3 regions of the Levilactobacillus namurensis genome follow, and region 1 is predicted to be linked to each of the others. Evidence: predicted binding sites of a transcription regulator. Region 1 holds the regulator's gene; each other region holds the start of a gene.
The links. The regulator Rex, encoded in region 1, represses fermentation and respiration genes when NADH is low (regulators of the CRP and FNR family bind a similar motif). The targets are predictions, from matches to a motif close to TTGTGAANTANTTCACAA.
Positions count from the first base shown of each region.

Region 1 (10,598 bases):
GGGGTCAACCAGCGACTGACCTTAGTGAGGTCGAACCGGTGTAAAACCAGCGGTGTTGCGACCGCACCAATTACCGACCCCACCATCAGACTGATACCGGCCAACCAGTCGATGGTCCCGGTAAACAGGTGGCTAACCGCGCCAATCACGGCCATGACACTTAGAACATAGGTCGAGGTCCCGGCCGCACTCAACGCATTTAGCCCCAAAATCGACAGTCCGGCAACGGTGGGGCCACCACCGGTCAACCCACCAATTCCAACCATGAGCCCGCTTAAAAGGCCCAATCCTGCGGCTGTCCAAGCGCGAGCCGAACCCGTAACCTGGTGCTGGTCCGGTCGAAATGCACGGTACACCACGATGAGACCCATGACAATCAAAATGGTGCCCACGACCCAATCGTAAATCTGATCAGGAATCAACGGGGAGACCCCCGTCCCCACCAAAATTCCCGGAACGGCCGCGACGATCATCCGATTCCCCAAGCTGAACTGCACGTTGTGGATCCGAATCTGCGTGATACAACCAAAAATCAAGGCTGGAATGGCCACAATCAGGGACGTGGGGGCCGCCACCGCCGTTGCGATACCTAGTTGGCTGGTCAGCACCCCCAAGTACATGGCGGCGCCCCCACCACCCATCAGACTGATGAAACCCCCAATCAAGAACCCGTATACAAGTACCAACACGTTGCCGCTTCCTCTCTAATCAATTAACCCTCACTATTTATTTAAACGAAATTGATTTGATTGGTCAAGTTACGGTCCACGGTGCCCCCGACTAAACGCCAAAAATCGCCTGTAGCCTACGGTTAACCACTCCCTAGGTAATTGATTGATGGTACCGTTTAGAACCATCTCTGTAGGCTTCAAATCGTCCCGAATCCCCCACCCCGACCCGTTACCACGGAATCACAAAAAAGCCGCCTCCCAATTCACGGGGAAGCGGCTACCGTACCTCTTAAGGCACTACTCTTTTAAATGATAATTATAGGTAGAAACAATAATATTTTCACGGGAATTCAGGACCGCCCGTAAGCGCAACGCCGTCTGGTTATGCAAGACGTTCTGCCAAGGATGACGCGGCACGAATTGCGGTACCAGTACCGTGGTAGTGAAGTTCCGCTCAGCCGCCCGTTTGGCGATCACGTCACAGAACCGCAACGTTGGCGTAGCAATTGACCGGTAAGACGAGTGAATGTCCACGAACCGAATGTCGGGGAATTCTTCCTTGAATTCCAATGCCGTCTTGTGTTCCTTTTTAGGGTTCTCATCAAAGGACACGTGCATCGCAATCACGTAGTCCCCAATCGACTGTGCGTAATTGATGGCCCCCGCGGTCACCCGGGTGATGTTGCTGACCAACACGATGACGGTGGCCCCGTCGTACTGGTGCACTTCCGCCTTGGCCTTCTCCGCGACCCGTAGTTGCCGGGCCACGTTCAAGTAATGCTGGTGAATCCGGTAGAACATCCAGAGTAACAGCGGCATGATGATCAGGTATGGCCAGACGTTCGCGAAGTGCAAGAAGAGCAGGAAAATCACTAGGACTAGTGAAATCAGCGCCCCTAGCAGGTTGATGCCAGCTTTGCCGACCCACCAACCTTCCCGGGTCCGGAACCAGTGAATGATCATCCCGGACTGAGACAGCGTGAACGGCACGAAGACTCCGACCGCATACAGTGGAATCAGTAGCGTGGTCTGCCCGTGGAAGATAATGATCAGGACAATCGCCCCAACGGCTAACGAGATAATGCCGTTAGAATACCCTAACCGGTCGCCCCGGTCCAAGTACACGTGGGGTAAGAACTTATCCTTCGCCAGGTTATAGGCCAGAATCGGAAAGGCCGAGAACCCGGTATTGGCAGCGACCGCTAAAATGGCCGCCGTTGACAGTTGTAAGAGGTAGTACAGCACGCCGTGGCCAAAGACCCCGCCCGCAATCTGGGACAGAACCGTTTGGCTCGACTGTGGCCGAATCCCCATGTAGTAACTCAGGTAGGTGATCCCGGCGAAGAAGATGGCCAAAATTCCGGCCATAATGGCCAGGGTGGCCGCCGCGTTGTGCCGTTTGGGCTCCTTAAAGTTCGGCACGGCGTTACTGATGGCTTCGACCCCAGTCAGTGATGATGACCCGGAGGAGAAGGCCCGGAAGAATAGCAACAGGGTCATGCCCTGCACGGGCGCACCGACACTGGCTGACGCGTGATAGGTAATGTTCCCGGTCACGATGTTATAGAGTCCCACACCAACCATGCCGAGAATCATCAAGATGAAGAAGTACACGGGAACGGTCAGAAAGGCCGCCGATTCCTTCATGCCCCGGAGGTTAAGCAACATAATGCCCACCACGATCAGGACGGAAATCAAAACCGAATACGGATATAGCGCGGGAATCGCCGACGTAATGGCTTCCGTGCCAGACGTCGTCGAAACCGCCACCGTCAGCATGTAATCCACTAACAGCGAGCCCCCAGCAACTAATCCTGCCGACTGACCCCAGTTGGTACTGGCCACCACGTAGGCGCCACCACCAGAGGGGTAAGCATGGATGATTTGTTGGTAAGAAAGCGTGATTGCAAATAACAGGACTAAAACCAAAGCAGCAACCCATAATTGATACATCAGGGCTGCGGCGGATAAGGTAATTAAGACTGTCGTGATTTGCTCAGTACCATAAGCCACGGAGGACAACGCATCAGATGATAACAGTGCTAAGGCCTTAAACTTGGTCAGCGCTTGACCGCCCTCGTCCATGGTTTTGAGGGGTTTTCCAATCAAAACCCGCTTTAAATAACGCCACATGACTATTTACTCCTTATCTCCACGAAATAATAATTCGAAATCCGGTTCATCACCGGCATCATGAACACCACTCGCTTTTGCGAATGCAAACGTCATTCTACTACTTATAATCCCACATTACCACAATTCTTTGCAGGTGTTGGGTGAAAATATCACCGCGCCCAACGGATTGGCATTACGGTTAATTAACACTTGAGAAATTGACCGCTTGGATGCGACCACCCCGGGATTCTGGGCAGTCATTTTAGTGACATGCTATGTAAGGTCAAAGCTCAACCTCAAAGCTACTAGTTTCTAGTGGATTCGTCAAATGGTATTTGCCCCTCATCCAACCGAACCAACGCAGAAAGCCAAGCCCCTCAATGGATTCACCAGTCAGTCGCAACGACAAATAAACCATTCTAAATGTCAGAAAACACTGTTTGGGGTCCACTCGATTTATCCATGAGGTTGGGCCTGAAGAGGCTCAGTGGTGTCGTTTAGGTTAGTCAGCATTTTGGGCTGGCTTACCCCAAGGCCGAGTTTGAAGACCTGGGGGGGCAGGGCTCTAAGTCGTGCCCACCACGCTCCAGCCTCTTCAGGCCCAACCGGTAAGGCGGCTGATTGCCACCTCCTACCTTGGGTTACATGCTTCAACACAGTATCGTGGTCGTTAATTACAAAAAGAGCCCGGGAACTTAATCCCGGACTCTTGAAAATTCAAATTTAATGAGATACGGCTTACATCATGCCGCCCATACCGGGTTGGCCGGCTGGAGCAGCTGGTGCAGCAGCGTTCTTGTCTGGCTTGTCAGCCACAACGGCTTCCGTAGTCAACAACAATGCGGAAACAGAGGCAGCGTTTTGCAGAGCAGAACGGGTAACCTTGGTTGGGTCGGTGATGCCGGCAGCAACCATGTCTTCGTACTTGTCATCAGCAGCGTTATAGCCGATACCAGGCTTTTCACCCTTCAGGTGTTCAACCACAACGGAACCTTCGACCCCAGCGTTTTGGGCGATTTGACGAACTGGTTCTTCTAAGGCCCGTAAGACAATGTTGATCCCAGTTTGGGCATCCCCATCAGCCTTCACAGAAGCCACGTCCTTGATGACGTCGATCAAAGCAGTTCCACCACCAGGAACGAAGCCTTCTTCAACGGCCGCACGGGTCGCGTTCAAGGCATCTTCGATCCGGTACTTGCGTTCCTTCAATTCAGTTTCGGTTGCAGCACCGACCCGAACCACAGCAACACCGCCGGCTAACTTCGCCAAACGTTCCTTCAGCTTGTCACGGTCGAATTCAGAGGTCGTGTCAGCGATTTGACCCTTGATTTCAGCTACCCGGTCAGCGATTTGGTCCTTAGAACCAGCACCTTCAACGATCGTGGTGTTGTCCTTCGTCACGTTAACCTTTTGAGCTTGACCTAATTGTTCGATGGTCGTGTCCTTCAGGTTCAAGCCTAAGTCATCGGTGATGACCGTACCACCCGTCAGAACGGCGATATCTTGTAACATGGCCTTACGACGGTCACCAAAGCCAGGTGCCTTCACAGCGACCACGTTGAAGGTTCCCCGCATCTTGTTCAGAACCAGCGTTGGCAAAGCTTCACCGGTAATGTCATCCGCAATGATCAGTAATGAACGGCTTTGTTCAACAACTGATTGCAGTAATGGTAAGATGTCTTGAATGTTAGAAATCTTCTTGTCGGTGATCAAGATGTAAGGGTTGTCCAGGTTAGCTTCCATCTTGTCGTTGTCGGTAACCATGTATTGAGACATGTACCCACGGTCGAATTGCATCCCTTCAACCACGTCGAGGCTGGTATCAACCCCACGGGATTCTTCAATCGTGATGACCCCGTCGTTACCAACCTTTTCCATGGCGTCAGCAATCAAAGAACCGGTTTCCTTGCTGGCGGAAGAAATAGAAGCGATTTGGGCGATGTCGTCCTTGGTCTTAACGTCGTGAGACATCTTGTGTAAGGCCTTGACCGCCGCGTTGGTTGCCAATTCGATTCCGTGACGAATGCCAACTGGGTTCGCACCGGCCGTGACGTTCTTCATGCCTTCGTTCACGATGGCTTGCGTCAGAACCGTGGCAGTCGTGGTCCCGTCACCAGCGATGTCGTTGGTCTTGGAAGCAACTTCGGAGACTAACTTAGCCCCCATGTTCTCGAAGTGGTTTTCCAATTCGATGGACTTGGCAATCGTTACCCCATCATTCGTGATGGTTGGGTTACCGTAACTTTGTTCCAAAACAACGTTCCGGCCTTTAGGGCCCAAGGTGGTCTTAACCGTGTCGGCTAACTTGTCGACACCGGCTAACATTGCGCTACGTGCGTCTTCAGAAAATTTTAATTCTTTAGCCATTTTAATCGTTCACCTCATACTAAAATTTTTAATCGTGTTGCTGGATGAGTAGTGGGAAAGTCTTAGTCAACGACAGCGACTAAGTCCTTTTCGTGTAAAACAAGGTACGTCTTGTCTTGGTACTTCACTTCAGTACCGGCATATTTGTCGAACAATACTTTGTCGCCAACTTTGACACTTGGCGCAACCTTTTCACCATTGTCCAATACCCGACCGTCACCAACTGCAACAACGTTGGCCGTTTGAGGCTTTTCTTGTGCGTTACTTGCTAACACAATGCCGCCAACCGTTTCTTCTTCTTCTTGTGGTTGGTCTAAAATGACACGGTCTCCTAATGGTTTTAACACTTGAATCCCTCCAATGAACTAGGTTTTAGCACTGTTAGCACTTGACTAACATAAGTGCTAATCAACAATATCTAATATATGATTATTCCCAGTAAAAATCAAGGAATTTGGCAAACTTAATTCGAGAGTGCTAATTGGTCCACCCGGTGTCTAGGTTTGCCATCCCCATGAGGCCTCTTTGATTGTACCAAAAAAGCCGCGATTCTCCGCGAACCACGACTTCTGGTCTAATCTTTATTGTAGTGTTCCAAGAAGTAAATCAACGTCTGGAGCTCGTTAGTCAAGTCAACGTTTTGGACCCGAACATCCTTGGGCACCGTGACCCGCAACGGCGTGAAGTTCAAGATTCCCTTCACACCACCGGCTACGGCTTCGTCCGTGACCTGTTGGGCAACTTCTGATGGCACCGTCAAGATGGCCACCTGAATCTGTTGCTCTTCCAGTTGGGTCCGAAGTTCCGTCATTGGGTAAATCGGCACGCCACTTTGAATCGTGTTGGCGATCTTATCATTGACGTCGAACGCCGCACTGATCCGGACGTTACCGTCCTGGTGGAAGTTAAAGTTCAATAAGGCGTGTCCTAGGTTCCCGACCCCAATCAAGGCCACATTGGTCAACCGGTCTTGGTTCAAAATCTTCCGGAAGAACTTGATTAGACTTTCCACGTCATAACCATAGCCCCGTTTCCCTAAAGCACCGAAATACGAAAAATCACGCCGAATCGTTGCCGAGTCAACCTTGACGGCTTCGGAAAGCTCCGTCGAAGATACTCGTGTTTTATCCGCGTCCAGCAAGATGTTCAGGTACCGGTAATAAATCGGTAACCGCTTTGCTGTCGCCCGCGGAATTTTTTGTTCTGTCAAAGGTACACCCTCCTAATCAACATTGCCAGCTACCGTTGAAAGGTCGCCGTCAACGATAACTCTTTTACACAATCTTTTTGCATGTGAAATTCACTTTCCCTCAAATTATAGCATACCCACCGGGCTTGTGAAAGAAATTGCAAATATTTTTCACTATTTCTTCGAAATTTCGGTCTGGTCGGGGAATATGCTAAAATAGACAGTATCAATTCATGCTATCTGCACTAAAAGGAGGTCGATCTTGTGATTCTGTTACAGGTCCAGCAAGTTTCCCGTCGGTTCGGCGCCGAAGTCTTGTTCCAAAACGTCAATCTCGACGTCGCGGAACACGGTCGCATCGCACTAGTCGGTCGAAACGGGGCTGGTAAATCGACACTATTAAAAATGATTGCCGGGGAAACCGAACCGGATGCGGGTCAGATTACCAAGAAGCGCGGCCTCACCATCGGCTACCAGGCACAAAACGCGGGAATCAACTCGACCAAAACCGTCTGGAACGAGATGCTCAGTGTGTTCGCCAAGCTACAAGCCATGGAGCGGATAATTCACGAACTCGAAGCGGAAATGAGTGACCCCGCCATCAGCGCGGACCCCGAAAAATTCCAACAAGTCAGCAGTACTTATGACCAGTTACAACAAGACTTTAGCGACCAGAACGGGTACGGCTACCAGGCCGAGATTCGTGGGGTCCTTCACGGGTTCGAGTTCGACGAAAGCGTCTACGACAAGCCCATCACCGAAATGTCCGGGGGACAACGGACCCAGCTGGCCTTGGCCAAGCTACTCCTGGAACGACCCGACCTGCTGATCCTCGACGAACCCACTAACCACTTGGACGTTGAGACCTTGACTTGGTTAGAAGGTTACCTACAAGGGTATCCGGGGGCCATCCTGATTGTCTCCCATGACCGGTACTTCCTCGACCACGTGGCCACGGAAGTCTACGATATGGCTCACGGCGGGTTGGTCCACTATCAAGGAAACTACTCTCATTTCATCGACGAAAAAGCGGAACGCTTACGCCAAGAGTGGAAAGAATACGATAAGCAGCAAGCCGAGATTTCCAAGTTGGAGGACTTTGTGAACCGCAACATCGTGCGGGCGTCCACCACCAAGCGGGCCCAGGCCCGGCGGAAACAATTGGAGAAGATGGACCGCATCGATAAGCCCGACGCGGACGAAAAAGTCGCCCGCTTCCGGTTCACACCCCGACGGCAAAGCGGTAACGTGGTGCTCGACGTGGTCAACGCCGCCGTGGGGTATCGTGATCAAGTCCTCTGCCAACCCATCAACCTCGACATCAAGAAGCATCAGGCCGTCGCCATCGTGGGCCCCAATGGCGTGGGCAAGTCCACCCTGCTCAAGACCATCTTAGGTAAATTGCCCGCTCTGGCCGGTCAGGTCATCTTCGGGACCGGTGTCGATACCGGGTACTACGACCAAGACCAAACGCTCCTGCACGCGAAGAAATCCGTCTTACACGAGCTCTGGGATGACCACCCGACGACTCCCGAAGGCGACATCCGGGCTATCCTGGGAAGCTTCCTCTTCACGGGACCGGACGTCGACAAGACCGTCCACAGCCTCAGTGGTGGTGAAAAGGCGCGTCTGTTGCTGACCAAGTTAGCCATGCGTCACGATAACTTCCTGATGCTGGACGAACCCACCAACCACTTGGACATCGACAGTCGGGAGGTTCTGGAGAACGCCCTCAACGAATTCGACGGGACCATCCTCTTCGTCTCCCACGACCGGTACTTCATTAACCAGGTCGCCACGCAGGTGATTGAGCTCAGTCCTGAGGGGACCACCCGGTACCTGGGGAACTACGACTACTACGTCGACAAGAAGGCCGAGCAGGACGCTTACGCTGCTAAGGAAGCCGCCGAAGCTGAGGCCGCTAATCCCACGGTGGTTGCGCCGAAGCAGACCCAGGTCGATTACCAGCAGCAAAAGGAGCGGTCCAAGGCTAAACGGAAACTGTCGCGTCAAGTTGCCGCGCTGGAAGAACAGATGGGCAAATTAGAACAACAAAAAACGACCATCGAGCAGACCATGAGTCTCCCCGAGAACTTTAACGACGCGGAAAAGTTGGGTGACTTACAGGCCCAACTCGACCAACTGACCACGCAACTCGACCAGGTCGAAGACGACTGGACCACTCAAAGTTTGGCGTTAGAAGACTTCGATAACGATTAACATACGACGCCATTTAAAAAGCCCCTTAATTCGCTATGCACGAATTAAGAGGCTTTTCGTTTCGTCAAACTTACTTAACTGGATCAGCGACCCAGTCGAATTCCAGACTAGGGTCAGCATTCAAAGTGGCGTCCGCAAAGACCTGGTGGCGGTAAGCGACTTCCGCAAACGCCCCAATCATGGCGGCGTTATCGCCACAGAGCTTTAACGGCGCCTTAACCAACCGGGTCCCGGGGACCGCTGCCAGTTCGGCGTCTAACCGTTCCCGCAGACCATGGTTGGCCGCAACCCCCCCGGCAAGGATCAGTTGGTGAACCGGATACTGCTTGAGCGCCCGCAACGTCTTGTCCGCCAAGACATCCACCACAGCCTGCTGGAAGCTAGCCGCTAAGTCGTGCTTGTCAAGGGTCTCCCCCACTTGATCCGCGTGGTGGGTGGTGTTGATGAAGGCACTCTTCAACCCGCTAAAGCTAAAGTCGAAGTTATCATCCTTATCCATCGCCCGAGGGAAATTAAACGTATCGTGGCCTTGATGGGCCCACTCGTCGACCGTCTTACCGGCCGGATAGTTGACGCCCATGACCCGGCCGACCTTATCGTAGGCCTCACCGGCAGCGTCATCACGGGTCTCCCCGATGATTTCAAATTGATTCTCAGCTGGCATGTAGACCAGTTCCGTGTGTCCTCCGGAGACCAACAAGGCCATCGCGGGGAACTCGATGGGTTCCACGTACCGGGCCGCATAGATGTGGCCCGCCATATGGTTGACGGGAATCAACGGTAAATGATGGGCAAAAGCCACCGTCTTGGCAGCCGTGACCCCAATCAACAGGGCACCGACCAGCCCCGGTCCATAGGTCACCGCAACGGCGTCCAAATCATCATAGGTGACGTTGGCCTCAGCCAAGGCATCCTTGATGCAGATGGTGATCTCTTCGATATGGTGGCGACTCGCGACCTCGGGGACCACGCCCCCGAACCGTTGGTGACTCTTGATCTGGGTCGCCACGATGTTCGACAGAATCTGATGACCGTCTTCGATGACGGCCACACTGGTTTCGTCACAACTTGACTCAAATGCCAGAATTAAATTTCGCTTACTCGTTGGACTCACTCCTCTTCACTTCTCTGCCGAGCTAACTATTCCTCCACTTCAGCGGGGGCCGTCGCTGGCAGGTCTAAGACCATGTCCGCCGCGTCCTCGTGATCGCCGAAGTAGTATCCGCGCTTGATCCCGGTCTGCTCGAATTGCAGGTCCCGGTACAGTTCTTGGGCTTGACGGTTCGAGACCCGCACCTCTAGACTGACCGTCCGGTAGTTCAGATGCCGGGCTTTTTTGATCATAATATTCATCAGGAACCGTCCTAAGCCCCGTCCTTGATAGTCGGGCAAGACGGCAATGTTCGTGATGTGCGCGTCTTGGGTGCGTTCGTCAAACGTACTGCCGATAAACGCCAGCAGTTGGTCGTTCCGGCGAATCACCAGGTACAGCCGGTCCTTATCCCGTCGCAGTTCATTAGCGAAGGCCGTGGAATCCCACGGGGCCTTGCCCGCGTACACGGCTCGCTCAATTTCGATCATCTCGGGGATATCCGTAAACATGGCCTTGGCCACGAAATAACTGACGTCCTTGATGGTCACCTGATGGTTCTTGACCCCCAAGGCTTCTTCTCGGGCAATCTCCCGTTGACTTCCAAAAACATTTTTATACCAAGTTTTAAACTTTTTCAACATAGGATGTGTTGTCCTCCCCAGGGTTCTTCGCCCGCCATTCGGCTTCCGCCTGCGTCAAGCGCAGATAGTTGGGCACAAAACGGTCGACATCTTGGACGGGCGTCCGGTGTTGGCCCAACAGCCCGATCGTGGCGACCTGCGGCAAGTTCAACCAGGGGCTGACTGCCGGTGTGGCCGCCGAAATGGTGGTGTGAATCAGGTCGTCAAAGTGGGCGGCATCCCCTAAGAACCAAATCGGTTCCGCGTATTCTCCCACAGCCTTTAAGAAGGCCGTGACGTTAACGTGCGCGTCCGCAATCACG
Region 1 covers NZ_CP134159.1:2,066,003-2,076,600, forward strand. The annotation lists gene RIN67_RS09935 (sulfite exporter TauE/SafE family protein) at 1-689, opposite strand, end outside; gene RIN67_RS09940 (APC family permease) at 969-2,804, opposite strand; gene groL (chaperonin GroEL) at 3,525-5,153, opposite strand; gene groES (co-chaperone GroES) at 5,216-5,500, opposite strand; gene RIN67_RS09955 (redox-sensing transcriptional repressor Rex) at 5,728-6,363, opposite strand; gene RIN67_RS09960 (ABC-F family ATP-binding cassette domain-containing protein) at 6,607-8,562, shown strand; gene tsaD (tRNA (adenosine(37)-N6)-threonylcarbamoyltransferase complex transferase subunit TsaD) at 8,633-9,676, opposite strand; gene rimI (ribosomal protein S18-alanine N-acetyltransferase) at 9,703-10,296, opposite strand; gene tsaB (tRNA (adenosine(37)-N6)-threonylcarbamoyltransferase complex dimerization subunit type 1 TsaB) at 10,280-10,598, opposite strand, start outside.

Region 2 (10,598 bases), 1.3 Mb from region 1:
GCAAGGCCACGCCAACCACGTTTACCGGCAGACCAGTGCCGCTTCGAGCGCCTGTGTCCTCTTGCAAAAGTTGGCTTGGCCGATGCCGGCGGGGTACGAAGCGTTAGGCAACATCCGCTTCTTGACCCGCTTGATGTTACGGCCACCAATGATGTTGCACACCAAGAGTAATAAGCGTAAGGGTCGTTTCACGGCCAGTCAGGTCAACCCGCTGACCAACTTTACCGGGGATGCGCGTGACTGGTACTGCTACCCCGCCAAGATTGGGACCAGCTTGGCTTACCTGTACTTCCACCGGGATTACCTGGCATCGGGGTTAGCTTTGGCCAACTTGTTCCAGCTAGCTGATGAGTCTGAAGTAACCGGGAAAAAGCCGGACCTGATTCTGCTGTTCGGGTCTCCCAGTGCGCAAGGCGATACCGATCCCGAGAACGGGCATTATTACTATGATGCCGCCAACCAGTTATATGTGGGTCAGGTTCCGTACAATGATCAGACCACGTACTTCGGGTACATGAAGAAGATCTGCCTGACGTTGCACAACTTGCATCAGATCGACCAAGGACGCTTGCCGATTCACGGGTCCATGGTCAAGATCACCTTCGCTAACGGGGTGGAGAAGACGGTGGTCTTCTTCGGCGACTCCGGAGCGGGGAAGTCGGAATCCATCGAGGCCCTACAGACGGTGGCTGACGAAAAGATTGCCAATATTGAAACGATTTTTGATGACATGGGCAGCTTCACGTTACAGCCGGGCGGCCAAGGCATCTATGCGCAAGGCACTGAAACGGGGGCCTTCGTTCGGTTGGATGATTTGAGTAGTGAAGTGGCCTTTAATAACATGGACCGGGGGATCTACATGAACCCGGAACAGAAGAATGCGCGGGTCATCATCCCGGCCAATACCTGGAAACGGGTCGTGGCCCATCACGAGATCGATATGTGGGTCTACGCGAACAACTACGATGATGCGGTGGGAATTCACCAGTTCACGGACCAGGCCGCAGCCAAAGCGACGTTCATTGCCGGCAAGCGTAAGGCACTGGGGACTACGGATGAAGTGGGGATGAGTACCACCTTCTTCGCCAACCCGTTTGGTCCCGTTCAAGAAGAGGCGGCGACCCGACCAATCATTGACGCGGTCTTTGACCAACTCTTTAAGGACCAGGTCTATGTGGGCGAAATCTACACGCACTTAGGCAACGACAAGTCCCAAGACAAGTTGAACGAGTCGGCCAAGGAACTCTTAGATGTCTTGATGCACCACTAGTAAAAAGGGGGGCGCACCATGGCTTACCTATCGACCCAAGATCAAGATTTGATTTTGCATATTCTTTTGCAGATCGACGACCCGGCCTACGTGGCCCATTTTCAAGATCCTAGTACGGAAGAGGCTTGGCTACAAGCCAATGAAGCGTTTATCCAGCACGACTTACAACGCTTCTTTCCCCCGACCATCGACACCGCCGATCCGGAGACCTGGCGCTATATTCGGGGCCAGCTCCTGCACGTGGCGGAGCGTGGTCATTAACGATTTTAGTCACTAGGCATAAATATCCTAAACGTAAAGGCATAGAAGTTACCTGTGAAGGTGCTTCTATGCCTTTACGTTTAGGCTGAGTTAACGCGTTAATACCCCGGACGTTGAATCTTTTAAGCAAATTTTTTCGCAATGGCTATTTTAATTTAATTATAATCTTTTTCTCATTTTGTAGCGTCTAGAGTTTTAAACTCGTAAAGCTGTAAATTCATGCTAAATGGTGAATAACGGTATGATTTTAGGCGGAATTTAAGAATGCAGCACTTTAAAGTCGAACACTTACTCATCTAAATGACAGATAATTTTAATTTGATGTAGTGTGTTGACATTAAAATCTAATAAAACTATAGTTTAAGCTATCGAGAGCAAATTGCCAACGATTTAAGGCCTTAGAGGAGGTGCTCATGTGAGAAGATTGAGACGATACTTTGTTAATTTAATACGAGGGACGTTAGCTTTATTGCTAATTTTCTTATGGAATATTCGAAGGGATGGCTCTCATTGGGTGATTCCAGTAACCTTCTTTACGGGATGGCTGATTATTAGCTGGCTGTTGTTCCCCGTATTACGAGAACGTTTTTCGAAATTATATGTTAAAAATGATGCGGGGATGACTTCATATAAGACCGCTGCATTAGCTGCCCATCAGGATGATATGCGGCAAAGTCACAAGGATAGAAGATGGACCTCGAACGGTGTAACGGTTAATCCTTGGGCGTATCAGTCAGGAAATACGCAGAGTACGGATGATATTTTGAATCCAATCTATTTGTTTTGTGAGCATCTTTTGATTTCAGTAGTTTTTATGTTGCTGGGGCCAGTGATATTGGTCGTGTCTATTTTGGTGAAGCAAGTGAGGAGGGGCGTTCTTCATACGAAATAGTGAATTACGGTTTCCGATACGGGATTTACGGTCTTTGGATACCTTTAAAGGATAGATATTTTTTACTAGTCCTAATCGCTGTTTCTTCGCTTTTGTTAGGGGTCCTTAATCCGCCGGTCCAATTGGTGATGGTCACCAAATTACCCGATAATATGATTGGGTTGATTAGGGGGCCTTTTACACGATTATTCAAGCAACGATTCCGCCGGGGCCTGCAATTTTCTCAGTGGTTGCCAACGTCTTATCACTAAATATTTCTTGGGGGTCTTTATTGACCTTCGATATGGTGGCGTTGTTTGGATTACTCAAGTTTAGGGGGGTCTAAAAAGCAGAAGGACAACTGAAACGTTCTTAGCCAGGTAGCGTAAAGGGCACATCTTCAATTGAAGATGTGCCCTTTACGAGTGGGTTAGATTTTACCCCAGCGTTTAAATTTGTTGTGAATGAAGATTAAGCGAACTGGCCCAGTAAAGCCGTCATAAAGGCTTGGGCGTCTCCCACGTAGCCGTAATCGGAAGCGGCGAAGATTGGGGCGTTCGGGTCACTGTTAACGGACACGATGGTCTGGGCGTCCTGCATCCCCACCAGGTATTGCACGGCGCCACTAATCCCGAAGTTTAGGATCAAGTCGGGGTGAATGGTGTTCCCACTTTGACCGATCTGGTCGTCGTGGGTGAACCGGTCCTGGTCGGTCAACGGCCGGGAGACACCGATGCGTCCGCCTAGTCGTTCGGCCAATTGGGTGGCGGCGTCGATGGTGGCGGCACTGGCTGCACCACGGCCTAAAGCGACCACGCGACTCGCGTCCCCCACAGTCGTAGCCGTGTTAACGACGGGCGTCGCAGTGGTCACGTGCAGGCGGGTAACGGGGTGGAAGGCGACCTTAGCCGTGGTCAGCTCAGCCCCGTTGGGTGTGGGTTGGGCCACGAAAGTGTTAGGCCGCACCGTTGCCATCTGGGGCCGCCGGTCAGGACAAATAATCTCACACATGATGTTGTCCCCGTAGGATGGCTTGGTGGCCACCAGGGTGTCGTCATCGAAACGCAGGTCCAGGCAATCGGCGGTCAGTCCCGTCTGTAACTTAGCCTGTAGCCGCGGCGCGATGGACCGACCAGTGATGGTGGCGCCAAATAAGACCGTGTTGGGCTGGGCCGCATCGACCAACTGCTTTAAGGCGTCCGCTAATTCGGCGTCAGTGGCCGTTGGGAAGCGGTCGTCGCGGACCACCCGAATCTCGTCGGGACCGTAAGTGGTCAGTTCATCTTCGAGGTGGTCAGTCGTGGCTTCCAAGAGGACGGCAACCACGTGGAACCGGTCACCGGCTAATTGGTTAGCTTTTGTAATGAGTTGTTGCGTAGTGGGTTCGATGTGGTCTAAGCGACGTTCAGCCACGACCCAGAGTTCTGGTTTAGACATTAACGGTTCCTCCTTAAAGTAATTGACGGTCCTTGAGGGCCTTGATCAGTTGACTAGCGGCTTCTTGAGGCGTCCCAGTCAGTGGCGTCAGTTCCCGCTTGACCGGCTTAGGGGCGTAGACCTTGGTAACGATGGTTGGCGACCCTGCTTGACCTAACCGACTGTCGTCGAGGTCTAAGTCATCGTGGTGCCAGATTGTCAGGGGCTTTTCGAAGCTCAGTTGAATATTGCGGGGCGTTGGGTAGCGGGGCGTGTTGAGCTCACTACGAACGCTGACCACGGCAGGCAATTGGGCGACTAGGGTTTGCTTGGTATCTTCCAGCAGCCGTTCGGCGGTCACTTCGTTGGGGCCGCTCAACCGTAACGTGGCTGCGTAAGTAATCTGAGGTTGTTGCAAGAATTCAGCGACGATGGGGCCCACTTGCCCGGTATCGGCATCGACGGCCTGACGACCGAAGATGACCAGGTCCACGTCACCGATTTTTTCGATGGCTTTGGCGATCACGTATCCGGTCGCGAGGGTGTCGGCTCCGGCGAAGGCCCGGTCGGAGAGCAGCACACCGGAATCGGCGCCCATGGCCATCCCTTCACGCAGGGATTGGGCGTAGTCGTCGGGTCCCATACTTAGGAGGACCACTTGGGCGTCGGTGGTTGCCTTGAACTGTAAGGCTTGTTCAACGGCGTTCTTATCGAAGGGGTTCATCACGCCAGCCAAGCCCCGTCGATCCAAGTTGTGGGTCTTAGGGTCGATGGTGACGTCGTTGGTTTCGGGAACTTGTTTGATGCAGACAACAATTTTCAAAGGGAAGACCTCCTATTTCTGAAATTCGGCAGTGGCGATGGCGGAACGCATCTTTTCGACGGTCCCTTCGGCGATTTCCATCGCCCGGGCATCCCGGATCAAGTGTTCAACGGGATATTCGCGACTGTAGCCGTAACCAGCTAAGATCTGTAGGGCGTCGTCGCCGGCAGCCACGGCCGCACGGGAGCCGTGGGCCTTAGCCATAGCGGCCTCCTCACTGTAAGGTTGACCAGCGGCCTTTAATTGGGCGGCCCGTTGGTATAAGAGCTTGGTGGTCTCCTTGCGCATCGCGATATCGGCGACCTTGCGGTGGGTGACCTGGAGTTCGGTCAACGGCTTGTCGCCGGCCTTCCGCTCCTTGGCGTAGTCGGTAGCGATCTTCAATTCGTGTTCCATAATGCCGGTCAGGACCGCGCCCATTAGGATCCGGGCGTCGTCGTGGGCGGAGTCCCCAATCAGGCCGCCGTCACCCAGGTGCCCCAATAAGTGGTCGTCGTCGACGATGATGTGGTCCATCACGATTTCACCCACGGGCGTTCCCCGTAAGCCGATGAAGTCTTCCCGTTTACCGAAGGAGAAGCCCGGCATGTCTTGGTCGACCACGAAGACGGAGAGTTGGTCCGGAGCGGTCTTGACCAGCACGCAGTAGACCTGGGCGAGCCCGCCGTTAGTAATCATGATCTTATCCCCGTTGATGACCCAGTGGTCGCCTTCCCGGGTCGCCGTTGAGCTGATGCCCATCGGGTTCGAGCCACCGCTAGCTTCGGTCATAGAAAAGGCGAAGATTCGCTGGTTAGCGGAAGGCAAGAGGGCTTGCTTAAGGGCGGGCGTGCCGAACTTCAGGATCTGATCGATGGTCTTGAAGTGACCTTCGAGGGTAACGGCCGTGCTGGCGTTGCCGCGAGCTAGGTGGTTCAGAACGGTGGCCGTCACTTCGGGACCGAATTCAGCGCCACCAAATTCTTGGGGCAGCATGAGGCCTAAGAAACCAGTCTCCGTTAACTTCTTCATGAAACCTTCTGGGTAGTCTTGCGCGGGGTCAATGGCCATGTCGAGCGGGGCGACCTCCCGTGCCGTGTAATCGTCGACCATTTGTAAAAGCAGCTTTTCAGCCGCGGTATTCCGGGTAGACATTGAGCATCCTCCTTATCGGGTGATATTTGGTTGTGTAAAATTGAACAAAAACGTGTTGCCTAGTATACAGAATAATCGCGTGATAAGTCCAGTAAAAGTCGCTAACTTTTTGTAAATAAATGGCGGGAGAGGCCCTTAAATTACAAATTAAGCGGTTAAGCTAGCGCTTTCATAGGACGTTATGGATTGTTCTGATTAGTTAATCCATATTAAAGGGTACTAGTGATGAAAGCTAGATTCCTTGATTTAAATCAAGAAACGAAAAGATTGTGGCGAAATCGACAAATGCTGGTAGGAAATTCGCGTGATAAAAGTTTTAGTTAATTTAAGGAAAAAATGGTACTTCGGGGGCGATTATTATACAATGAAACCGGATTCTTAAATTTGGAGGTGTCATTGTTATGCAAATTACACAAGAGGTGGCGGGGGAACTACACCACCAGACGGTGACCAAGTACGTCTTGACTAATGACCAGGGGACGCGTGCGGCGATTCTGACCTGGGGGGCCACGCTGCAGGAGTTTAGTGCCTTAGAAGATGGCCAGCGGCACCAACTGATCGTTCAGGAGCAGGACTTAGCGGCTTACGACCACAATCCGTATTATTTGTGCCAAGCCTTGGGTCGGGTCGCCGGGCGGATCGCCGGTGCCCAATTTGACCTCAATGGGCGGACGGTTCACTTGGATCCCAATGAGGCGCCGAACGCTAGCCACGGGGGTCCCCACGGTTTTACTTTTGTGAACTGGGCGGCCACCACGCAACAGACCGCAACGGCAGTCAGCGTGCAGTTGACCCACACCACCACCGAAGCGGCGGATAAGTATCCCGGGACCATGGCCACGACGATCACCTATACGCTGACCAACGATAATCAGTTGACCATCACCTTTACGGCGAAGAGTGATGCGCCGACGTTGTTCAATCCCACGATTCATACTTACTTTAACGTCACGGATGACCAGCACGACCTGAAGGACCAGTGGCTCCAGCTGAACAGTACCCACCGGCTGGCCTTGGATCAAGCCAAGATTCCAACGGGGGAGAAAGTGGCTTTGGCCGGAACCGGGTTTGATTTTCAGACCCCCCAAACGATTCAAGAAGGTTTAGCGAAATTGCAGAAGCATGGTATTGTAGAATATGATGACGCCTTTGAGGTCACGCCGAGTGCCACCACCCCGATTGCAACGGTGGGCGACACCACGGGTCACCGGGAAGTGCGGGTCTACTCTGATCGGAACGCGGTGGTGGTCTTTACGGCTAACCCGACTGATCCTAAACGCGCTGACCAGCGGGACTACAACGCCTTAGCGCTGGAGGCCCAGACGTTACCGGATGCGATTCACCACGCCGACTTTGGCGATGTGGTCTTACCCGCCCATCAGAGTGTGACGCATACGATTCGTTATCAATATGTTCGTCAATCAAATTAAACGTAAGGGAGAGATTCATTCATGAGTTGGCAAGAAAATTATGCCGTTTGGCAACAACAACCCCAGATGTTGCCGGAAGTTCGGCAGGCACTAGATGCCATGGCGGGGGATGACCAGGCCTTAGAGGCGGCCTTTAGCGGTCCCATGAGCTTTGGAACGGCTGGGATGCGGGGCGTCATGGGCCCTGGAATCGGCCAAATGAACGTCTACACGGTTCGGCAAGCGACTGAAGGCGTGGCCCGTTACTTAGATACGTTGGACGACGCCACCAAGCAACGCGGGGTCGCCATCAGCTTCGACTCCCGATACCATTCTACGGAATTCGCCCATGAAGCCGCTCGGGTCTTAGGGGCGCACCAGATTCCTAGCTACGTCTTCGATGACTTACGGCCAACGCCGGAACTGTCGTTTGCGGTCCGGCACTTGCACACGGCCATGGGGATCATGATCACGGCCAGTCACAACCCTAAGCAGTACAACGGGTACAAGATCTACGGTCCCGATGGGGGGCAGATGCCGCCTAAGGCTTCCGACATGATTACCAACTTCGTCCGTTCGGCCAAGGACGTCTTTGCCATCAAAGTGGCGGACGAACAAGACTTACGGGCGGCCAAGGTCATGCACATCATCGGTGAGAACGTGGACCAGGCCTACTTGGAAAACGTCACCAGTGTGACCATCAACCACCAGTTGATCGACCAAGTGGGGAAGACCATGAAGTTAATCTACACGCCGCTACACGGAACCGGGAAAGTAATCGGCGAGCGGGCGTTGCGTAAAGCAGGATTTGAGAACTTTACCATGGTGCCCGAACAGGCCATTGCGGACCCTGAATTCCCTACGGTCGACTTCCCGAACCCCGAATTCCCCGAAGCCTTTGATATGGCCATTGCCTTAGGGAAGAAGGAAGGGGCCGACTTGCTGGTCGCGACCGATCCCGATGCCGATCGACTAGGGGCTGCGGTTCGGCAACCTAACGGTGATTACCAACTCTTGACCGGGAACCAGATTGCCTCGATTCTGCTGGCCTACATCTTGAAGGCCCGGAAGCAAGCGGGTCAATTGCCGGCGAATGGACGGGTCGTAAAGTCCATCGTGTCGACCGAACTGGCCACCAAGATTGCGGCGGCTTACGGGGTCGAGATGAAGAACGTGTTGACCGGGTTCAAGTTTATTGCCGAACAGATTCACCAATACGAGACCACCCACGACCACACCTTCCTGTTCGGGTTCGAAGAAAGCTATGGCTACCTGATCAAGCCGTTCGTCCGGGATAAGGACGCCATCCAATCCACGGTTCTGTTGGCGGAAGTTGCGGCCGACTATAAGCAACGGGGGATGACCTTGTACGATGGCATCGAGGAACTGTACGCGACCTACGGCTACTACGCCGAAAAGACCACCTTTGAACAGTTCGACGGGGTCGATGGGGCTGACCAGATGGCCCACCTGATGAGTGAGTTCCGGGAGAACGCACCGCAAGACTTCGCGGGCACCCAGATTGATGCCGTGGAAGACTTTTCAACCGGTGTGAAGACCACGGCAGCCGGCCAGACCAGTTCGATCGACCTGCCTAAGTCGAACGTCTTAAAGTACTGGCTCAGTGATGAGACCTGGATCTGCATCCGGCCTTCCGGGACCGAGCCTAAGGTCAAGTTCTACATCGGGACCAGTGACCAGACGGCAGACGCAGCTCAAGCCCGGTTGGCGAAGTACGAACAAGCCCTGAAGGCTTACGTGGCTTCGGTCAACTAGGTTAAGGTTATCGCTGGCTAGTCAGAGTAGTTGAAAGTTAAGCGAAATCAAGGGTCATTTCAACGGATTTTCAAGTTGAAATGACCCTTTTTGTATGGCTAAATAATGGATTTACTAAAGTTTTTACTATTAAATTGCAACCGGTTGCAATGGTTCAATACCCCGTTTACAAAAGAATTTATGTAAACAATTGCACAATGAAAAAGGTTGCAACTCAGGGACAAGTCTCTTAGAATAGCATTTGTAAAGCGCTTACATTTACTTAAAATTTAGTAAGCCAGAACGATACCCATTAAACTGATTGAGAAGAGGGATTTCAGATGGCAAACGATAAGATTATGTTGGACCCGGCAGCCTTTGCCGCGGCTGTCCTGGGTGGTAACGCCCAACGGCCAGATGAAGAAAACAAGTTGTACATCAAGCGGCAACTCACGTTATACTTAGAAGCCACGCTGTTGGCTCAAGATTTTAACAATCTAGAAGAGTCGCGCTTTGATATGGCGAAGACCCAGAAACGCAATGAGGTACTCTCCAAGATTATTGAACGGCGCTACCATTAAGCCGTTTGGCGGTGGGCGTTACGACTAGATGAAAGGTGTGACAAGGACCATGAATCAGATTAAACAGTATGCGTCTTATGCGTTTGGGGCGTTCGGTCATGATGCATTCTACGCAACATTAAGTACTTATTTTCCTATCTTTGTAACCAGTGTGCTTTTTACCTCGAAATCGAATTCGGCGACCATGATTGGGGCCGTCAGTGCGATGCTGGTGGTGATTCGGATTCTCGAAATTGCCTTTGACCCCATGATCGGTGGGGTCGTGGACAACACCCGGACCCGCTGGGGCAAGTTCAAGCCGTGGCTCTTAGGCGGTGGCTTGGTCAGTGCCGTGGCCTTGATGTTGATCTTTACCAGCTTAGGTGGTTTAGCGGACCAGAACGATTTGGTTTACCTGATTGTCTTTGCGGTGATCTTCATCGTGTTGGATGTCTTCTATTCCTTTAAAGACATCGCGCTGTGGTCCATGTTGCCAGCGTTGAGTGTGGACTCGAATACGCGGACCAAGTTCGGGACAATTGCCCGGTTTGGCTCTACGCTAGGGGCCCAAGGGGTCATCATTGTGGTGATGCCCCTGGTTTACTTCTTCTCCCAGAAGCTTTCTGGGACCACGGGGAACGGACAGACCCGGGCCGGTTGGTTAGGCTTCGCGGCGGTCATTGCGTTGATTTCCTTCTTAGGGGCCTGCACCGCAGCCTTCGGGACGCACGAGCAGAAGAACCTGATTCGGGAGAACACCGAAAAGACCCGGTTACGCGACGTCTTTAAAGCCATCGGTGAGAACGACCAGCTGATGTGGTTAGGGTTATCCTACTTTATGTTTGCGTTAGGTTACGTCATCACCAATTCGTTGTTGCTGTACTACTTCCGTTACGTGATTGGTCAACCTAAGGCCTACAGTATCGTGGGGGTCATCACCGCGATTTTGGGGATTGTTTCCGTGATCTCGTTCCCGTTCTTAGTGAACCTGATCAAGCGGCGCGGCGTCTACATTGGCGGTATCTGCATGATGTTAGTGGGGTACCTCCTCTTCTTGTTCGCCGGGACTAACGTGCCACTGGTTCTGTTGGCGATTGCC
Region 2 covers NZ_CP134159.1:729,489-740,086, forward strand. The annotation lists gene RIN67_RS03340 (phosphoenolpyruvate carboxykinase) at 1-1,270, shown strand, start outside; gene RIN67_RS03345 (hypothetical protein) at 1,289-1,531, shown strand; gene RIN67_RS03350 (hypothetical protein) at 1,947-2,423, shown strand; gene RIN67_RS03355 (electron transfer flavoprotein subunit alpha/FixB family protein) at 2,874-3,839, opposite strand; gene RIN67_RS03360 (electron transfer flavoprotein subunit beta/FixA family protein) at 3,853-4,641, opposite strand; gene RIN67_RS03365 (acyl-CoA dehydrogenase family protein) at 4,654-5,775, opposite strand; gene RIN67_RS03370 (aldose epimerase family protein) at 6,177-7,205, shown strand; gene RIN67_RS03375 (phospho-sugar mutase) at 7,227-8,960, shown strand; gene RIN67_RS03380 (hypothetical protein) at 9,281-9,520, shown strand; gene RIN67_RS03385 (glycoside-pentoside-hexuronide (GPH):cation symporter) at 9,570-10,598, shown strand, end outside.
Region 2: the regulator Rex is predicted to act here: its motif matches at 5,806-5,823, upstream of RIN67_RS03365 (acyl-CoA dehydrogenase family protein).

Region 3 (10,598 bases), 710 kb from region 1:
CCCGACGCCCGTGAATCCACGGTGTCGGGGGCTATTTGCGTCTTAAATACTAAGTCTGGGACCAGAAGATATGCTAGAATGAAAGCGAAGCATGCACCTGATAACTTAGGGGGTCAGCATCTCATGGAAAAACGAATTGCAATTATCGGTGGCGGTATCGTGGGCGCCACCGCAGCTTATTATCTCAGCACGTTACCCGGTCATCCCAACGTCCAAGTGACGTTGTTCGATTCTGGTACGGGACAAGCCTCGAAGGCCGCAGCGGGCATTATTTCCCCGTGGCTATCCAAACGGCGTAACCAGCAGTGGTATCGACTGGCGAAAGATGGCGCAGATTTGTATCCCCAGTTGATCCACGATGCCCACTTAGGCACCGACGTGTATCAGCAGACGGGGACCATCGTCACACGTGAAGTCCCAACCGACCTTGAGGCCTTAGCTGACTTAGCCGTTAAACGCCAAGCAACCGCCGCAGGGATGGGGCGGATCACGACGTTATCGGCGCAAGAGGTCCAACAACGGGTGCCACTCTTAACCGCACCACAACCCGGTGTCTTCCTAAGCGGTGGCGCCCGGGTCGACGGGGCTGCGTTGGTCAACGCACTGTTAACCCGAGCCAGTGAGCAAAACCTCACCGTTCGGCACGAAGCCGTAACGCTGACGCCCGACGAACGGGTCGTCTCCTCACTAGGCGCCCGGCAGTTCGACCGAGTGATCGTAGCCGTCGGTGCCTGGACCAAAGACCTGCTGGCCACCTTAGGCGTTACTGCCCGGGTTCGGCCACAAAAGGGCCAGCTGATTGAACTGGCGGTTAAAGACTACCCGTTACAAGAAAACATGCCGGTCGTCATGCCGGAAGGTGAACGCGACTTTATTCCATTTGGCCACGGCCATCTGATCGTGGGGGCTACGCATGAAGATGATAAGGGCTTTGATTTAACGCCCGATACGGACGTCACGGAAGACCTCCTGGCGAGTGCCCAACGGCTGGTCGCGAACGTGACCGCTGCCGATATTACGACTGTGCGGGTAGGGACCCGGGCTTACACCGATGACTTTGCGCCGTTCTTTGGCCCGATTCCCGACCACGAGCGCTTCTTAGTTGCTTCGGGATTAGGCTCTTCGGGGCTGACCACCGGGCCACAGATTGGTCGCTTACTAGCCGGATCTGCTTTGTATGGTGGAACACCGGACTGGAGCGAATACGAAAAACCATTAACCACTTACTTAACCCCTTCTCTCGCATGAAGGGCTTGATTTGCTAAGGTATGGGCCCCTTGATTCTGCTTTTCCGGGACCCATTCCGTTAAGACCAATTGAAAGGAGGCTTGGGCCGCCAATAACCGATCGAGTTCAACTTGATAATGCTTGGCATACCGTTTGGCAAGACTCTGGCTGACGATTTGACTGTCCGTGTGAAAGAGCACGCTGGCCGTTGCGGCCGCGTCCCCCAAATGGGTGCGTAGCCGTTGAAAGGCGAGGGTCGCCACTTCAAACTCAGCGGTATGATTATCAGTGGCGGCCAACGCCACTTTTTGTTGGGTCTGCTGATGATCATGCACGATTAGGATGCCACCGGCGCTAAGCCCCGTCTGGGGTTGGGTCGCTGCATCCGTATATAATGAATACACTAGAAATCACTCCAATTTTTAACGAGGTGTTTACGATAATGATAACCCAGGAACGTCGCTTTTTGTACCAACCCAATCCCGTTAGCAGCATGATCAACTGGAGTTGGACGTTCATGTTCTTGTTCATGGGCGCCATCTTCTGGCTGGAAGTGACCCACTTCAACTGGATCACCCTCAGCTTCTTCATTGCCTTTGCCTTTCTATGCTGGCTCGAGATTCACTTCCGCAACATCAACATGGCGAACCAAGTCTTGACGGTCAGCACCGTCCTGAATCACCGCAACCTGGTGATTCCACTTCACCAGATCAGCCACGTTTCCCTATCCCGTTACCGGTTAGGAATCGTTGCTCAGGGCCGCATCTATCAATTCCTGTTACCTAAAAACTCGGCCATCGAGTTGGCCAGTCTGATTACCGAAGCCATTAGCACCACTGACACCAAGGGGGAGAACCATTAATGAGTACCGATATTGAGATTTCACAAGCGACACCGTTAGAACCCATCGAAACGATTGCGGGGAAGGTGGGGTTAACCCCCGACCAGATCGAGCCGTACGGCCACACCAAGGCAAAAATTACCCTGCCACTCAAGGGAACGCATCAAGCCGGGAAGCTAATCCTGGTCACGTCGATCAATCCTACTCCCGCGGGTGAGGGAAAATCAACGGTCCTGATTGGCCTGGGGGATGGCCTGAACCGACTGGGTCATAAGACCGTCTTGGCGCTGCGGGAACCCTCACTAGGCCCCGTCATGGGTTTAAAGGGCGGCGCGACTGGTGGCGGTCACGCGCAAGTCGTTCCGATGGAAGACATTAACCTGCACTTCACTGGGGACATGCACGCGTTGACCGAAGCGCACGACACGCTTGCGGCCTTGATCGATAACCACATCCAACAGGGGAACGCACTGCACTTAGACCCCCGGCAAATCGTTTGGAAGCGGGTCTTAGATATCAACGACCGGGCCTTACGTCAAACGGTGATTGGCTTGGGTGGTCGGACTTCTGGTGTACCACGCCAGGATGGTTTCGATATCACCGTAGCGAGCGAACTGATGGCGGTCCTTTGCTTGAGCGAAAACTTAACCGACCTCAAACGGCGGGTCAACCGCATCCTGATTGGCTATAACACCGATAAGGAACCCGTAACGGTCGGTGATCTAAAAGTCGTCGGGGCCATCACGTTACTGTTAAAGGACGCCATCAAACCGAACCTAGTTCAAACATTAGAGCACAATCCCGCGATCATTCACGGGGGACCGTTTGCCAACATCGCTCATGGCTGTAACTCCGTGTTAGCGACCCAAACCGCTTTGCAGTTGGGCGACTACGCGGTCACCGAAGCCGGCTTCGGAGCCGACCTAGGGGGCGAGAAATTCATGGACATCAACGTGCCTGCCGTGGGTCAGGCACCGGACGCGGTGGTCATCGTGGCCACGGTCCGGGCGTTGAAGTACAACGGCGGCGTTAAGCGGGCCGACTTGGAGACCGAAAACTTAACGGCACTCCAAAAGGGGAGCGCTAACCTGATTCGCCACATTCACAGTATGCAGCAATACGGCATCCCCGCCGTGGTGGCCATCAACCGGTTCACCAGTGATACCGACGCCGAAGTGGCCTTGCTGACGAAAATCGTGCAGGACTTAGGCGTTGCAGTCGCCACCACGACCGAATGGGCCGACGGGGGCGCCGGGGCCGAAGAACTGGCTCGCCAAGTCGTCACCGCGGCTAACCAGCCCAGCACCTTCAAGCCATTGGTTCCCGCTGGCTCCGACCTGATGACTCAGATGACGGCGATTACGCAGAAGATTTACGGGGGCGCTAAGGTTGAATTATCCGGAAAAGCCCAACGTCAGCTGAAGAAATTCCACGAACGCGGCTGGGATACATTACCGGTCTGCATGGCGAAGACGCAATATTCACTGACCGACGACGCTAAGCAGCTGGGGGCCCCTAAAGACTTTACGATCCACGTCCGGGAGTTCTCACCACGGTTAGGCGCTGGCTTCGTGGTGGCCTTGACGGGTAACGTCTTGACCATGCCGGGGTTACCTAAGCATCCCTCTGCTTTGGATATGGACATCGCCGCCGATGGAACGATTACCGGCTTGTTCTAAGTTGATAACCGCGAATTGAGACAAAACAAGAAGCCGTTAACGACAGAGTCTCGTTAACGGCTTCTTATTTTATCCAAAAGTTTTAATCAAAGGTTACGACTGGCTTTAAAACTGAGCCATTCTTAGATGCTACAAACCCATCGTTGATATGGTCGAAGTCAAAGAATTTGATCAATTTATCAAACGGGAACCGTCCTTGTTGGTAGTAAGTAATCAATTGTGGGATAAAGATTTGGGGAATCGCGTCACCTTCAACTAGACCAGAAATCTTTTTGGCCTCGGCTAACAGATCATCCATGAGGTTAAACGTGACCTCACCACCCATGCCCAAGGCTACGCACTCACCACCTGGCCGTAAAGCGTGAACGGCCTCTTTGACCACGGTTGGAACACCGGTGGTATCGATTGTGTAGTCAGCACCTTGGGGGAGAATAGCTTTCAATGCCGTAGCAAGATCCTCAGTACGACTATTGACGGCTTCGGTAGCCCCCAACTCCTGAGCCAACGCTAACCGGTTATCAAAAATATCGACTGCAATAATGTGGGACATTCCCGCAAGCTTTGCCGCCATCATTGCTGATAATCCGACAGCGCCAGTTCCAAAGACGATAATGGTGTCGTCCGCTCGAGGATTTAGGTAGTTTAGGACGGTTCCAGCACCAGTCTGAATACCACAACCTAACGGCCCCAATAGTCGTAAGTCAACGTCATCCGTCACTTTGACCACACTGTGTTCGTCAGCGACGGCGTATGTTGCGAATGAGGACTGTCCAAAGAAGGTCGATAGGGGACGTCCATCTGCTAAGTGCAGGCGGTGACTACCATCGTAGTTTTTCCCACCGAAGTTAAGTTCATTGAAATGCAGACACATGCCTGGGTGACCAGCAAGACAGTTTGCACAGTGTCCACAATAGGAGAATGACAAGACGACATGGTCTCCCGGGCGAACGGTTGTAACGCTTTGTCCAACTTTCTCCACGATTCCCGCACCCTCATGTCCTAGAACAGCTGGTAGCGGGGTGGTTTGACCGTCGCGTCCAGCCGTGTCAGTGTGACAGATTCCCGTCGCCACTAATTTAATTAAGACTTCGTTAGCTTGGGGTTCTGCTAGGGTGGCTTCTGTAATGGTTAATTCGGGAGCAGTACCATCAGCGTAAGCGGCTTTAATTTTCATAATTAAGTTCCTCCTGCTTGCTTTTTACTTCACAAACAGTATATCAGGAACCTTTTCAGCTGTATTCTGCTAAAATAAGGTGTGACCCGAACTAAAAGTTCGTCTATGGGAGGCTCAATTATGGAAGAAAAACAACTGCAGCTCTTTATTGCTTCTGCACAATTAGGTAGCTTCCAACAGGCTGCTGATCAGCAATTCATGTCGCAACGGGCGGTCTCCAAACGCATCTCTAACCTAGAGGATGAATTAGGGACCAAACTCTTTAACCGCGAAAAAAATAAGATTATCCTGACTACTGCGGGACATCACTTCTTAGCACGAGCTATGGAGATTCTGAACACGATGCAACTGGCCAACTACGAAACAAAACAGTTTGCACCAAAACAACAACACATTTCAGTTGGATACTTCTCTCCATTTGATGGGGCGTTGTTGCGCTCAGCTTTGTTAAGCCTTCCGCCAACGGTCAATACCATCATTGAGGAAAAGGGGAGTGAACATCTTATCTCCGATGTTTTATTGGGACGTCTGGACTGTGCCCTCATCCTTCAAAATCAGGACAGTTCGCAAATTGACCAAAACAACCTTGTCAGTCTTCCCATTTTAGAAAGTCCTTTAGTTATTGGTGCGAATCCCCAATATCAATATCTGGACCAGACACACCACCTCACGACCACACTTCGTCAACTCCCTGTGATTTACTATAGCGTTGAAGAGTCTGAATACCTTCAAAATATCTTTAAGGTCCAACTTGGACAATTGGCTAGCGTTATTAATATGCATCGCGTTACTTCCTATGAACACATGCAACTCCTAGTTAGCCTAGGCAAGGCACTCTCCTTTTATCCAGAACGATTACTTGATCAAATCAGCAATCCACATGATGCAATTCAGTACATACCGCTGAACACACCCCAGTTATCCGCAACCTTTGTGCTAATTTATCGCCGTGATTGTCAGAACCCGGTGGTCCATCAATTAGGTTGCCAATTAAAAAGTACCAGCTAGGAGCCTCCTCCTAACCGGTACTTCTTTAGTGATCCTTCTTAACGGCATGGTGATAATCCCATAGGGTCTCGCAAATCGACACAAAATCGTCCTTGGTCAGCGCGTGGCCTTCTTGGTGTTCCATCAGGCCTAGGGCGGCCAAAATCATCGCACTAGGGGTTTGCCCGGCCGCCATGTTCGAGTCGACGTGGGTCTCACCAGCGGCGTCACTGTAGATTTTAATCTGGGTTTCTGCGGAATTTTCTGCTGCCATCCTTTTTCCCTCCTGAGTCAAGACTGGTTTCATTATAGCATGTCCTATCTAGGGGCGTTTTGCGTAAAATCCGTCAGCAATTAACCGTCAGCGCGGGTTTTCTGGTATACTTTTCTCCAAGTGAACTTTATAGGAAAGGTGTTTTTAAATACAATGCTGATTGCAGATTCAATTCTCATCATCATTCTGGTGCTACTCGACCAATGGATCAAGCACGCCGTCGTGGCCAATATCGCACTAGGGGGGCAGCATCCCGTCATCAACGGGGTCTTCTCGTTGACCCACCTGCAAAACGATGGGGCCGCCTGGAGCATTCTCCAGGGGCAGATGTGGCTCTTTACCGTAATCGCCCTAGTCGCCTTAGTGGTGATGGGGGTCTTCTTCTGGCGCTACCGGAACCAACGCGAACACTGGGTCGAAGAATTAGGACTGGCGTTGATGATGGGCGGGACGATCGGAAACTTTATCGACCGGGCCTTCCAGGGATACGTCGTGGATATGTTCCAATTAGACTTTATCAACTTTCCCATCTTCAACTTTGCGGATAGCTGCTTGACGGTCGGCGTCATTTTAATCATGATCGGCGTCTTTCTAGCTGATCAACGGGAGGCACACCATGGAAATTAAGGAATTTACGGTCGATCAAAAATTACGCCTCGATAAACTGGTCGCGGTCATGGAACCCACCATTTCGCGCTCGCAGGCCAAAGCGGGGATCGAAGCGGGGAACATCACGGTGGACGGCAACGTTGTTAAGCCCAAGGATATCGCCAAATTAGGGGCTACGGTGCACATCGCCTTACCAGACCCCGAACCGTTAGATCTAACTCCAGAAAACATCCCCTTAGACATCGTCTATGAGGATAATGACGTGATAGTGGTCAATAAGCCTCAAGGCATGGTGGTCCATCCCGCACCGGGACACCCCAACCATACGCTGGTCAACGCGCTGCTGTACCACAGTCCGCTCTCAACGATCAACGGTAAGTTCCGGCCGGGCATCGTCCACCGGATCGACAAGGATACGTCGGGCCTACTGATGGTCGCCAAGAACGACCACGCCCACCAAAGCCTGTCTGCGCAGTTACAAGCCAAGACCAATCTCCGCGAATACGTGGCCATCGTTCACGGAAACTTCAAGGAAGATCAAGGTATCGTCCGGGCACCCCTGGGCCGGTCACCTAAGGACCGTAAGAAGCAGGCGGTCGTCGCCGATGGTCGTCCCGCTGTGACACACTTTCGGGTCCTGGAACGGTACGGCGACTATACCTTGATTGCTTGTCGGTTAGAGACCGGCCGGACGCACCAGATTCGGGTGCACCTGGCCTACATTGGTCATCCCGTGGCGGGCGATCCGCTGTATGGGCCCAAAAAGACGCTTAAGGGCGCCGGCCAGTTCCTACACGCACGTGAATTGGGCTTTAAGCAACCCACCACGGGGAAAGAACTGGTCTTTACGGCGCCGGTGCCGCCCATCTTCGCAGCGACGATCGAGAAACTGCGGAAACAAGCGGGGTTGCCGGTTGACAAAGCAATTTAGTTTTTTTATGCTAAACGTAATCATTAAACGGGTTTGCCAGTAATCAGGCGGGCGGGTTTCTTCACCATGTTGCCGAAGAAATCTGCCCGTTTTGACTAACCCCAGCTGATATAAACTTCGAGGAGGAAATGAACATGCCAAAGGTAGTTGTCGACGCAATGGCGATGCAACGGGCACTGACCCGAATTACATACGAAATCATTGAACGTAATAAAGGGGTCGACGATTTGGTCATCCTAGGAATCAAAACCCGGGGCGTCTACTTGGCTCAGCGCATCGCGAGTCGCTTGCAGCAACTAGAAAACGTCACCGTTCCCGTTGGCGCGCTGGACGTGACCCAGTTCCGTGACGATATCGACCACGATTCTGAAAATGATGATCCGAAGGTTTCAGCCGCGGACATCGATTTTAGCGTGGAACAAAAAAAGGTGATTCTGGTCGATGACGTGCTGTACACGGGCCGGACGATTCGGGCCGCCATGAGTGCCATCATGGCTCTGGGACGGCCCAAGAGCATCAACCTGGCTGTGTTAGTGGACCGCGGCCATCGGGAATTACCGATTCGTGCGGACTTTGTCGGGAAAAACATCCCCAGTTCCCAACGTGAGCGTATCAAGGTTTCCGTGACGGAAATCGATGACCGTGACGCCGTTGAGATTATCAAAGCCTAAAACACTGCGAACTGATAAAGGGGCCGATTTTGCATGGCAAAACGTTATTTGATTCTAGAAGACGGCTCTGCGTACGCTGGTGAAGGATTTGGGGCCGGCGCAACCACGAGCGGTGAAGTCATATTTAATTTAAACTTACTCGGCTATCAAGAAACGATTACCGACCAAATCTATCATAACCAGATTATTATTTTTGCCCAACCGGCCATTGGCAACGTGGGCATCAACCACGATAGTTACGAATCGATTCTCCCGACTGCTAAGGGAATGGTGGTCCGGGACCTCACGAACATCTCGACGAACCGGTTATCTAAGCTATCCCTAGATGAATTCTTGCGTCAACACAACATTCCCGGAATCAGTGGAATCGATACCCGTCACTTGATTCGCAAACTCCGAACTGCGGGGCCCATGAAGGGCAGTATCGTCGATGTCGCGGACGCGCACGCGTTCGACCAATTGAACGCGACCGTGTTAACGAATCGTCAGGTGGACCAGGTCGCCACCCCCAAGCCGTATCCCAACCCGGATACGGGGAAGAACGTGGTGGTCATTGACTTTGGCTTGAAGCACGGCATCTTGCGGCAACTTTCTGAACGCCGCTGCAACGTCACCGTGTTACCCTGGACGGCGAGTGCCCAAGACGTCTTGAACCTGGACCCGGATGGCGTCTTACTCTCCACGGGACCCGGGTCGCCATTAGACTTAGGGACGGGGGTCCTGGACATGATTCGCGAAGTACAAGCGGAGATTCCGCTCTTTGCGATTGGCCTGGGCCACGAACTCTTTGCACTGGCCAACGGCGCAAAACTAACGCCGTTGCCCGTTGAATATCACGGTAGCGGTCATCCCATTCGTCGAATCATTACCAACGATATTCTGTACGCGACTCAGGGCCAGGGGTATGCGGTCGTGGCGAAGTCCATTGACCGGGACCGGTTGATCACGACCTACGTCGATCTGATCAACGGGACCGTACAAGGGCTGCGGCACCGGGATTTCCCCGCCTTTTCGGTCCAATTCTTTGCGGACGGCGCACCGGGCCCCCACGAAAGCCGGGACCTATTCGATGAATTCATGGAAGCGATGACGTCACGGGAGGGATAAGACTTGCAGAGCTTGACTAATTTACAGAAGGTCTTAATCATCGGCAGCGGGCCCACTGAGATCGGTCACGAGACCGAGTTGGACAGCGCCACTGTTCAGGTTTTGACCCAATTTAAGAAGCACGGCGTCCGAACGCTGGTCATCGACAACAACCCGTTTTCGGTCGCCCTAGAAGAGATTCAACCCACTAATATGTATATTCAAGCCGTCACGACGCCTAACGTGCGGCACATTTTAGAAAAGGATCATCCCGACGCCTTGATTGCGACGTTAGGGGGCTTACAGGGGATTCGAATTGCCCAAGAGCTCCTCGAAAACGGCGATCTAGGGCGCTACGGGGTGACCCTATTAGGCATGCCAACGTCAACGTTACGCCAGATCAATAATCCGGCGGACCTCAACGCGACACTCAAGGAAATCCACGAACCCGTGATCGAAGCCCAGGTCGTCCAGACCACGGACGAAGCGCTGGGGTTAGTCGAAAATATCGGGTTCCCGTTGATCGTTAAGCCCGTGGCCCCCCGGGTAGATACCAACCGGACAATCTGCGAAAACGTCGACGACATGCTGACGGCGCTTAACCAGGGGTTCCAGCAATCCCGCTTTGACCAATGCACCCTGGAACGAAGTGTCGTGGGGTACAAGGAAGTCGAGATGGTGGCGATTCGGGACGCCGCCGACACCGAGCTTCTGATCAGTGGTCTGGAGAACGTCGACCCCATTGGGATCCACTCCGGGGATTCCATCGTGGTCACGCCACCACAGACCCTCACGGACCGGGAGTATCAGGACCTACGCGACGCCACGTTTAGAATCGCGACGGAGTTTGGCATCATTGGCGTTTTACACGTCAGTTTTGCGTTGAACCCCGCTAACCAACACTTCTATGTGACCAAACTCGCGCCGTACTTTACGCGAGGCGTTTCCCTGGCCGCTCGGACCGTGGGCTACCCCGTGTCACTCGTGACCGGCGCCTTAATGTTGGGGCAACGACTAGTCGACGTGAAGCTCCCCAGCCAATTTACCAAGCAGACGGCCGTGATGGAACCGACTAGCGACCACGTGACGGTCCGCATTCCTCTGTGGCCGTTTCAGGAA
Region 3 covers NZ_CP134159.1:1,352,801-1,363,398, forward strand. The annotation lists gene RIN67_RS06500 (NAD(P)/FAD-dependent oxidoreductase) at 124-1,248, shown strand; gene RIN67_RS06505 (ribonuclease HI family protein) at 1,224-1,631, opposite strand; gene RIN67_RS06510 (EbsA family protein) at 1,670-2,089, shown strand; gene RIN67_RS06515 (formate--tetrahydrofolate ligase) at 2,089-3,747, shown strand; gene RIN67_RS06520 (NAD(P)-dependent alcohol dehydrogenase) at 3,830-4,921, opposite strand; gene RIN67_RS06525 (LysR family transcriptional regulator) at 5,042-5,929, shown strand; gene RIN67_RS06530 (hypothetical protein) at 5,955-6,182, opposite strand; gene lspA (signal peptidase II) at 6,336-6,809, shown strand; gene RIN67_RS06540 (RluA family pseudouridine synthase) at 6,799-7,722, shown strand; gene pyrR (bifunctional pyr operon transcriptional regulator/uracil phosphoribosyltransferase PyrR) at 7,857-8,393, shown strand; gene RIN67_RS06550 (carbamoyl phosphate synthase small subunit) at 8,427-9,500, shown strand; gene RIN67_RS06555 (carbamoyl phosphate synthase preATP-grasp domain-containing protein) at 9,504-10,598, shown strand, end outside.
Region 3: the regulator Rex is predicted to act here: its motif matches at 4,939-4,956, upstream of RIN67_RS06520 (NAD(P)-dependent alcohol dehydrogenase).